DNA from 3 places in the Rhizobium sp. BG4 genome. Region 3 is predicted to be linked to each of the others. Evidence: predicted binding sites of a transcription regulator. Region 3 holds the regulator's gene; each other region holds the start of a gene.

Region 1 (3,277 bases), 1.6 Mb from region 3:
AGCGCGAGATTGCATAGACCTGCATCTTGTAGAGGTCCTTGATCGGATTGAAGCCACCGTTCATGTCGCCGTAGAGCGTGGCGTAACCGACAGACATTTCCGACTTGTTGCCTGTCGTGACCACCATCGAGCCGAACTTGTTGGAGATCGCCATCAGGATGACGCCGCGGGCGCGGCTCTGCAGGTTCTCTTCGGTGATGCCGCTATCTGTGCCTTCGAAGAGGTCCGACAGCGCCGAAGTGAAGCCCTTCACCGGCTCCTCGATGGGCACGATATCGTAGCGGCAGCCGAGCGCCCTGGCGCAATCGGCGGCGTCCTTCAGCGAATCCTCCGATGTGTAGCGGTAGGGCAGCATGACGGTGCGCACCCGCTCCTCGCCGAGCGCATCGACGGCAATCGCCGCGCAGATCGCCGAGTCGATACCGCCCGAAAGGCCGAGCACCACATTCTTGAAGCCGTTCTTGTTGACGTAGTCGCGGAAGCCGAGCAGGCAGGCGCGGTAGTCGGCCTCTTCCTTCTCCGGAACATGCGACATCGGCCCTTCGCTGCAGCGCCAGCCGTTCTCGCCGCGCTTCCAGGTCGTGACCGCAAGCGCCGGCTCGAACTGGCTCATCTGGAAGGCTAGCGACTTGTCGCCGTTAAAGGCGAAGCTGGCGCCATCGAAGACCAGTTCGTCCTGGCCGCCGAGCTGGTTTGCGAAGATCAGCGGCAGGCCGGTCTCGATGACCTGGCGCAGCGCCACCTGGTGGCGCACGTCCACCTTGCCGCGATAATAGGGCGAGCCGTTCGGCACCAGCAGGATTTCAGCGCCGCTTTCGGCCAGTGTCTCGCAGACGCCGAGATCGTTCCAGATCTCCTCGCAGATCGGCACGCCGATCCTGACGCCACGGAAATTCACCGGCCCCGGCATCGAGCCTTCGTCGAAGACGCGCTTCTCGTCGAACTCGCCGTAATTCGGCAAGTCGATCTTGTCGCGTAGCACCAGGATCTTGCCGCCATCGATGACCGCAACCGAATTGTGCCGCCCGGTTTCGCCCTGGCGGGGGAAGCCGACGATGACGCCCGGGCCGCCATCGGCCGTATCGGCAGCAAGATCGTCGACCGCCTTCTGGCAGGCTTTCAGGAAGGCCGGCTTCAGCACCAGGTCTTCTGGCGGATAGCCCGAAATGAAGAGCTCCGTCAAAAGCAGAAGGTCCGCGCCCTGGCGTGCCGCATCGGCGCGTGCCTCGCGGGCTTTCGCAAGATTTCCTGCAACATCGCCTACGGTGGGGTTCAGCTGCGCGACGGCGATACGGAGCGTGTTCAAGGGAGCGTTTTCCTGTGTCATGTCATTTATTTAGCGCGCGCGTCCTCGCCCCGCAACGTGCTCCGCCATGAAAAGCGGCAGTGTCTGATACGCGGAAAATTCAAATCCCAGGGAAAAGCAAGGAAACATTAATGGTTCATCTAGCGTTCATGGCGGGCATGTGACAGTTCGATGAAGTTTTTATGACGCCGCGAAATCGGCGGGAATGACATTGGAGTCCGCCTTGATCGCATCGGTCATGAAGTCCGCGCAGGCCAGAAGAATGGTGCTGCTTTCCACTGGTCTCGGCTCCAATGTCCGCTCTCCGGCTGCCCGCGGTGTCCTCAGCGTCGCGCTGACCTTGTCGATCGCGCTGCTCAGCGTCATCGCCGTCGAATGGATCGCCCGCAGCACGCTTGCCGATGTCGGCGATTTCCTGACCTCGACGGCCCGCCCCGGCATGACCACGGTGGCGATGCTGACCATCCTGATGCTGACGTTGGACGCCGCTTTCGGCCGCCGCCATCAATCCGCACTGATCGTCGTGCCGCTGGTGTTGATCCCGGCTTTCGTCTCGAACCAGAAGCAGCACTATCTCTCCGACCCGTTCTATCCGTCGGATATCCTGTTTGCCCGCCAGATCATGGAACTTCTGCCGGTGATGGTCCGTGACCGGCCCTTCACCGCGGTCGCCCTCGTCATCGGTATCGCGCTTCTCGGTGCCGGCATCGTCTTCGGCTGGCGCTATGCCTGGCGCACCTTCCCGAAGCTCTCGGGCCAGGCGCGTCTGCGCCGCCTCTGCCTCGGCCTGCCCGTTATCGCCGCCTTCGGCTCGCTGATGGATTATTCGCAATATTCCTATATCCGCGACCGCCTGCAGGTCGTGCCGATGATGTGGGACCAGAAGGAAAACTACCGCAGCAACGGTTTCATCCTGGCCTTCATCTTCAACGTGCCGATGGCCGATGTCGCGGCTCCGGCCGGGCTGAATACCGAAGCGCTGGATGCGATCCCTGCCCGCAACTACGGATATCTCGCCGGCCCGCGCGAAAAGCCTGATGTCATCATGCTAATGAGCGAATCCTTCTGGGATCCGACGCGGCTGAAGAACCTGAATTTCAGCGCCGACCCGATGCCGACGATCCGTGCGGCGCAATCCGGCTATGTCTTCTCGCCGGAATTCGGCGGCATGACAGCGAATGTCGAGTTCGAGGCGCTGACCGGCTTCTCGAATGCTTTCCTGCCCTATGGCAGCATTCCCTATCAGCAGTATATCCGCCGCGACATTCCCTCGCTCGCCACCTTCTTCCGCGGCGAAGGCTATGCGGCGCGCGCGCTGCATCCCTTCAGCGGCTGGTTCTGGAACCGCAACGAGGTCTACAAGGATTTCGGCTTCGAGGAATTCCGCACCGAGGAAACCCTTCCGCCGATGGAAAAGCGCGGCATCTTCGCCTCCGATGACTCGCTGATGAAGGAGATCATGCGCGAGGGCGACGGCCTCGACAAACCCTTCTTCTTCTTCGCTGTCACCCTGCAGGGACATGGCCCCTACGAGGCCAATCGCTACGCGCACAACTCGATCGAGATCCAGGGCAACATCCCGGAAGCCGACCGCGCCACGCTCGCCACCTATACGCAGGGCGTCAAGGAAGCTGACGACAGCCTGAAAATGCTGATGGACTGGGCTTCGCACCGCGACCGCGAGACGATCATCGTGCTCTGGGGCGACCACCTGCCGCCGCTCGGGAATGTCTACATGAGCGCCGGCTACATGCCGGACCAGGTGGCCACCCGCAAGGCGCCGCTCGACGTCATGAAGCAACAGCACGAGACGCCGCTGGTCATCTGGTCGAGCAAGAAGGGCGTGAAGCAGGATGTCGGGACGATCAGCCCGTCGCTGATCTCCTATAACCTGCTGAAATTCGCCGGCTTCGAGCATCCCTACTACACGGGCTTCCTCGGCCGCGTTCAGAAGAAGTACGACATCATCGA
Region 2 (3,277 bases), 710 kb from region 3:
TCGGCGTTGCCGACTTCAACCAGTACGGCACGCGCCGCGGCAACCATGAAGTCATGATGCGCGGCACCTTCGCCAACATCCGTATCCGCAACCACATGCTGGGTGCGAACGGCAAGGAAGGCGGCTTCACGATCCACTATCCGTCGAAGGAAGAGGAATCGATCTACGACGCGGCCATGCAGTATAAGGCCGAGGGCGTTCCGCTGGTCATCTTCGCCGGTGTCGAATACGGCAACGGCTCTTCGCGTGACTGGGCTGCAAAGGGCACCAACCTGCTCGGCGTCAAGGCTGTCGTCGCGCAGAGCTTCGAGCGTATCCACCGCTCGAACCTGGTCGGCATGGGCGTCATCCCCTTCGTCTTCGAAGAGGGCACGACCTGGCAGAGCCTCGGCCTGAAGGGCGACGAAATCGTCACCATCGAAGGTCTCGAGAACATCAAGCCGCGTGAGAAGAAGATTGCCAAGATCACCTACGGCGACGGCACCGTGAAGGAAGTTCCGCTTCTGTCGCGCGTCGACACGCTGGATGAGGTCATCTACCTCAACAACGGCGGCATCCTGCAGACGGTTCTGCGTGATCTCGCTGCTTAATTCTTAAGACAAGCGCATGATAATCGCCGCCGGAGAGCAATCTCCGGCGGTTTTTCTTTGCGGGACGGGGCTCACGGCGATGTGTTCCGGCTGCGATGGCGGGTGGGCCTGTCTCACCCGTTCGTTACTTCCCGTTTTGAGCCGGAAGGATTATCTCTACGGTCGTAATCGGGGCCTGCGGTATCGGTCCGCCGCATGTTCTGGAAAAGAGGTTGCAATGTCGCCGCGTTTTTTGATTTCGATGATTGCCGGTCTGGTGCTCGCGGCACCGCTTCATGCCGAAGACGGCAAGCCGAAAGGCGTCGTCGAACTCTTTACCTCCCAGGGCTGCGGCTCCTGTCCGCCGGCTGATGCGGCATTCCGCAAGATCGTCGGCCAGGGCGACGTCATCGCGCTCGCTTATCACGTCGATTACTGGAATTATCTCGGCTGGACCGACACGCTGAGCTCCAAGCAGAATACCGACCGGCAGTATGGCTATGCCCGGATGCTCGGCCGCAGCAACGTCTATACGCCGCAGGTGGTGGTCAATGGCCGCGACCATATGGCAGGATCCGACATCTCGGCGATCAACGGTAAGATCAATGGCTTCTCCACGGAGGGCAAGGGTCTCTCCGTGCCCGTCGATGCGCAGATGCGCGGCGACGAGCTGGAGATCAAGATCGGCGCCGGGCAGGGCAAGGCCAGTGTCGTCATGGTCTATTTCGACAAGGAAAAGACCATCGACGTCGAAAAGGGCGAGAACAGCGGCCAGAAGATTTCCTACATCAACAGCGTCAGCGACATTGAAACCGTGGGCATGTGGGACGGAAAGGCAACAAGCCTGACCTTACCTGCAACGGTGCTCCAGAAGGCCGACCTCGAGGGCTGTGCAATTCTGCTGCAGGCTGCTACGGCTGATGGTGACCCGGCCGCGATCCTGGGCGCAACCGTCATCATGGCGGGCAAGAATATCTGAGTGTTTCATCTGCTCCGGCAGATGGAAAACGGGGCGGCCCGGCTGATCGTATTCGGGGCTGGGGTTAAGGTCGATACGCTCAGCCGGGCCCTTTGGCGCGCTGGCGCCAAATCGGTGAGCGGAATTTCCCCTGCAAATGAGGCGCTGTTTTGACTGAATTGCGGCGCTCAGGAGATTGCATAGCATATGATTAATGTGATGACTGGCCGCACTTGCAATTTGGCGCGGCTCGGGCAAACTGTCACTCTCCTGTCACAAGCGGAGGCACAGGGAGACTGATGACAGATCAGCCGGATTTGCGGCATGGCGATCACCGTTCCGCCGACAATAGTTCCTCAGTCGTCGTCGATCTTAAAGAATACAAGCAGAGCAAGGATCCGTTGCCGGTGACGTTTCACCGGCGAGAGCTGGACGCAATCCTGTGGATTTACGGCCGCATGGTCGGCGAGGGCGAGTGGAAAGACTACGCCATCGACCACATGAAGGACAAGGCGGTGTTCTCCGTCTTCAAGCGCTCCGGCGAAATGCCCCTCTTCACCATCGAGAAAGATCCCAAGCTTGCCAACAAGCAGGGCGCCTATTCCGTGGTGAATACCAACGGCATGATCCTGAAGCGTGGCCACGAGCTGCCGCAGGTGTTGAAGGTTTTCGACAAGGTGCTGAAGCTCGTCGACAAATAGGCGCTCAGCCCTTGTAGAGGCTGCCTGGATAAGCAGAGAGATCCGGGTCTGTATCCTTGCCCTCGCCGAGCACACGCTGCATCAGCATCGTGTCTAGCCAGCGGCCGTGCTTGTAGCCGGTGCCCTTCAGCAGGCCGGTTTCCTCGAAACCCGATGAACGATGCAGCGCGATCGAGGCTGGATGGGCGCCGCCGATGACGGCCACCATTTGCCGGAAGCCGAGCGCGGTGCAGCGTGATATCAGTTCCGCCAGCAGCGCCTTGCCGACGCCCTTTCCACGGGCGGCGGGGGCAAGATAGATCGAATCCTCGACCATCCATCTATAGGCCGGCCGCGTGCGGAACGCCGACGCATAGGCATAGCCCAGAAGCTCGCCGTTTTCGTCAACGGCGGCAATATAGGGGTAGCCCTGGCCGGTTATGGCGGAGAGGCGGGTTGCCATCTCCTGGCGCTCCGGCGGTGCTATCTCGTAGCTGGCGACGCCCGACAGTACGGATTCACGGTAGATCGCGGTGATGGCGTCGAGGTCGGAGGTGGAGATATCGCGGAGGTTAACGGTCATTCGGCGGCCGATGTCTGGAGTGTGGTTCAGGCTGAAAACCATTCGCCGCGAGATTTGGCAACAGGAAAAGCGAATGGGGTATCGGGGCCGGTGCATTCAGACTGATCATGCTTGCGGCCGTTGTTGCCGTCGTTCCGCTCTGGTTTTGGCACGGCGTAGGGTGACATCGAGCCCGGCAGCAGAGCCAGCGAGTTGACCGAAGCCGCCGGAGCTTCTAGAGAACGGCATTCGCTGAACGGGCCCGTTGCCTCAGGCGGCACAGTCGCCGCATGCGTCAGCCATGGAGAAACGCAATTATCAAGATCCTGGTTTTGCTGCATGCCGCCGTCGGCATCGATTGGCAGTCTCCTCCCGAGGGCACCAGCCTGAAGACCTTGAACGAGGCCGAGGAGAAGGGCTTTATCGAGATTCGCGGAGAATTCCAGAAGCGGCAATTCCGTCTGACGAAGCGCGGCTCCGACCATGTTGCGCTCGATCGGCGGCGTCT
Region 3 (3,277 bases):
AACGAAGCCGAACGCGCCTTCGTCGAACGTACGTCGGGTGCCATCATCGTCCTTCTCCTGTTCCTGATCGTCATGAACCTAGGAGCCATCCTCTTGCGCCGTCGCTTTGAGCGCCGCTGGTAAACGGAGTAAAACCCAATGAACATGTTGACAGAAGCAGCAGTTGAAAAGGCTCTGGACCAGAAGATGAACAGCATTCCCTACAAGATGATCGGCCAGGACGTTTCCGTCTATTACGGCGAAAAGCGCGCCCTCTTCGACGTCAAGCTGAACATCCGCGAAAACACCGTTACGGCGCTCATCGGCCCGTCCGGCTGCGGCAAGTCCACCTTCCTGCGCAGCCTGAACCGCATGAACGACACGATCGACAATTGCCGCGTCACCGGCAAGATCACGCTCGATGGCGACGATATCTACGATCCGGATATCGACGTGGTCGAACTGCGCGCCCGCGTCGGCATGGTGTTCCAGAAGCCGAACCCGTTCCCAAAGTCGATCTATGAGAACGTCGCTTACGGCCCGCGCATCCATGGTCTCGCCAAGACCAAGGCCGACATGGACCAGATCGTCGAGACCAGCCTGCAGCGCGCCGGCCTCTGGAACGAGGTCAAGGACCGCGTTCATGAATCCGGCACCGGCCTCTCCGGTGGTCAGCAGCAGCGCCTCTGCATCGCCCGCGCTGTTGCAGTCTCGCCAGAAGTCATCCTGATGGACGAGCCGTGCTCGGCACTCGACCCGATCGCCACCGCAAAGGTCGAGGAACTGATCCACGAGCTGCGCGAAGCCTACACGATCGTCATCGTCACGCACTCCATGCAGCAGGCCGCCCGCGTTTCGCAGCGCACGGCCATGTTCCACCTCGGCAACCTCGTCGAGGAGAACGACACCGACAAGATGTTCACCAATCCGGACGATCCGCGCACCCAGGATTATATCATGGGCCGCTTCGGCTGATCTTTGGCGTCACGACCCCCGATAGACACTCAAGGACTTTCCCCATGGCATCGACACATATTTTTTCTGCGTATGACGAAGACCTGAAGTTCCTCTCGCGCCGCATTTCCGAAATGGGCGGCCTGGCCGAGCAGATGGTTTCCGACGCTGTCCGCGCCCTCGTCAACGGCGACGCGGCGCTGGCGCAGAAGGTCATCTCCGACGACGTGATCCTCGATCACGCCGAGCGCGAGATCAACGACAAGGCGATCGTCACCATCGCCCGCCGCCAGCCGATGGCGTCGGACCTGCGCGAGATCATGGGTTCGATCCGCATCGCCGCAGACCTCGAGCGCGTCGGCGACCTCGGCAAGAACACCGCAAAGCGCGTCATCGCCGTGCAGAGCACCGGCGTTCCGCGCAAGCTCGCCCGTGGCCTGGAGCATCTCTCCGAGCTCGCGCTCGTCCAGCTGAAGGAGGTGCTCGACGTCTACACGACGCGCGCTGCCGACAAGGCGAAGTCGATCCGCGAGCGCGACGAGGAAATCGACGCGATGTACACGTCGCTGTTCCGCGAGCTCCTGACCTACATGATGGAAGATCCGCGCAACATCACCAGCTGCACGCATCTGCTCTTCTGCGCCAAGAACATCGAGCGCATCGGCGACCACGCCACGAACATTGCTGAAACCATCTACTACATGGCGACCGGCGCTCAGCCGGAAGGCGAGCGTCCGAAGGACGACACCGCCAACACCGTCGGCGCGGTAACGGAATAATCATCCGGACCGGGCCTCAGGAGACAGAATAGAATGATCCCGAGAGTTGCAGTCGTTGAAGACGAAGAAGCACTGAGCGTGCTTCTTCGCTACAATCTCGAAGCCGAAGGTTTCGAAGTCGATACCATCCTGCGCGGCGACGAGGCGGAAATCCGCCTTCAGGAGCGCACGCCGGACCTTCTTATCCTCGATTGGATGCTGCCTGGCGTATCAGGCATCGAGCTCTGCCGCCGGCTGCGCATGCGCCCGGAAACCGAGCGCTTGCCGATCATCATGCTGACGGCGCGCGGTGAAGAGAGTGAGCGCGTCCGCGGCCTGTCGACCGGCGCCGACGACTATGTCGTCAAGCCGTTCTCGACGCCCGAGCTCGTTGCCCGCGTCAAGGCGATGCTGCGCCGCGCCAAGCCGGAAGTTCTCTCGACCGTGCTGAAGTGCGGCGATATCGAACTCGACCGCGAAACGCACCGCGTTCACCGCAAGACCCGCGAAGTCCGTCTCGGACCGACCGAGTTCCGCCTCCTGGAGTTTCTGATGTCGTCGCCGGGCCGCGTCTTCTCGCGCTCGCAACTGCTCGACGGCGTCTGGGGTCACGACATCTATGTCGACGAGCGTACCGTCGACGTCCATGTCGGCCGCCTGCGCAAGGCGCTCAACTTCTCGAACATGCAGGATGTCATCCGCACCGTCCGCGGTGCCGGTTATTCCATGGAAGCCTGAGTGATCAAGGAGGCTACGGCCTCCTGACAAGCAGATACAAAAAAACGGGCCGAAAGGCCCGTTTTTCGTTTGTCTTTACCCGGCTCAGTTTGCCCGGGCTGCGGCCCTGCGGCGATCATTGACCGGCTGGTAAGCCAGGCGCTGGTGATAGGTGCAGTAGGGCGAAGAATCCGGGCTTTCGCAGCCGCAGAAATGGAAATCGTCCTTCAGCGGATCGCCGACCGGCCACTTGCAGGTACGCTCGGTCAGTTCCGTCAGGCCGAGACGGCGCGAGATCGGCACGACAACGTTGGAAGCCGGACGATATTCCATCTCCTCCATGACGTCGATTTCGATCTCTTCCTTCAGCATCGTTGCGCCCTGCGGGCGGGCAACGGTGCGGGTCGTCATGCGCGATGCATAGTTCGGAGCGCGCGGTGCCGAAGTCGTGCGCTTCGGAGCTCGTGCCGCCGTCGCATTGCCGCCGGCCTTGGCACGGCCCGGCAGTGCCAGACGGTGAACCTTGCCGATAACGGCATTCCGGCTCACGCCTCCAAGTTGCGCCGCGATCTGGCTCGCGCTCAACCCTTCGGACCACAGTTTCTTGAGTTTCTCGACCCGCTCGTCTGTCCAGTTCATGCCCTGTGTCTCCGCCGTTTAAGCGTTGTGAAGGCAGAATCCTTCACCGTTTGCCCCGGATGAATCCGACACAAGAAACGCTTGACTAATTTTGGTGACTAGTTCCGCCGCATGCAGTCTAGTAATTGAGTTTTAACCTAGTGTGAGGCTGACTCCGTGACAAGAGTCGCGGGAATCCGGATGAATCGAATTTCAAGTTTTCCCCAACTTGCTTCCCCACAGAGTCATTT

The links. The regulator PhoB, encoded in region 3, activates phosphate uptake and scavenging genes when phosphate is short. The targets are predictions, from matches to a motif close to TGTCATNNANCTGTCAT.
Region 1: a site for PhoB is predicted at 1,467-1,483, ahead of F2982_RS18755 (LTA synthase family protein). Genes of this name have one in related genera too.
Region 2: a site for PhoB is predicted at 1,788-1,804, ahead of F2982_RS10385 (DUF2794 domain-containing protein). Genes of this name have one in related genera too.

The regions. Positions count from the first base shown of each region.
Region 1 covers NZ_CP044125.1:3,746,873-3,750,149, reverse strand. The annotation lists gene F2982_RS18760 (NAD+ synthase) at 1-1,327, opposite strand, end outside; gene F2982_RS18755 (LTA synthase family protein) at 1,530-3,277, shown strand, end outside.
Region 2 covers NZ_CP044125.1:2,034,127-2,037,403, forward strand. The annotation lists gene acnA (aconitate hydratase AcnA) at 1-590, shown strand, start outside; gene F2982_RS10380 (thioredoxin family protein) at 808-1,548, shown strand; gene F2982_RS10385 (DUF2794 domain-containing protein) at 1,827-2,228, shown strand; gene F2982_RS10390 (GNAT family N-acetyltransferase) at 2,233-2,790, opposite strand; gene F2982_RS31515 (hypothetical protein) at 3,060-3,277, shown strand, end outside.
Region 3 covers NZ_CP044125.1:1,327,317-1,330,593, reverse strand. The annotation lists gene pstA (phosphate ABC transporter permease PstA) at 1-123, shown strand, start outside; gene pstB (phosphate ABC transporter ATP-binding protein PstB) at 139-954, shown strand; gene phoU (phosphate signaling complex protein PhoU) at 999-1,712, shown strand; gene phoB (phosphate regulon transcriptional regulator PhoB) at 1,746-2,429, shown strand; gene F2982_RS06960 (GcrA family cell cycle regulator) at 2,514-3,047, opposite strand.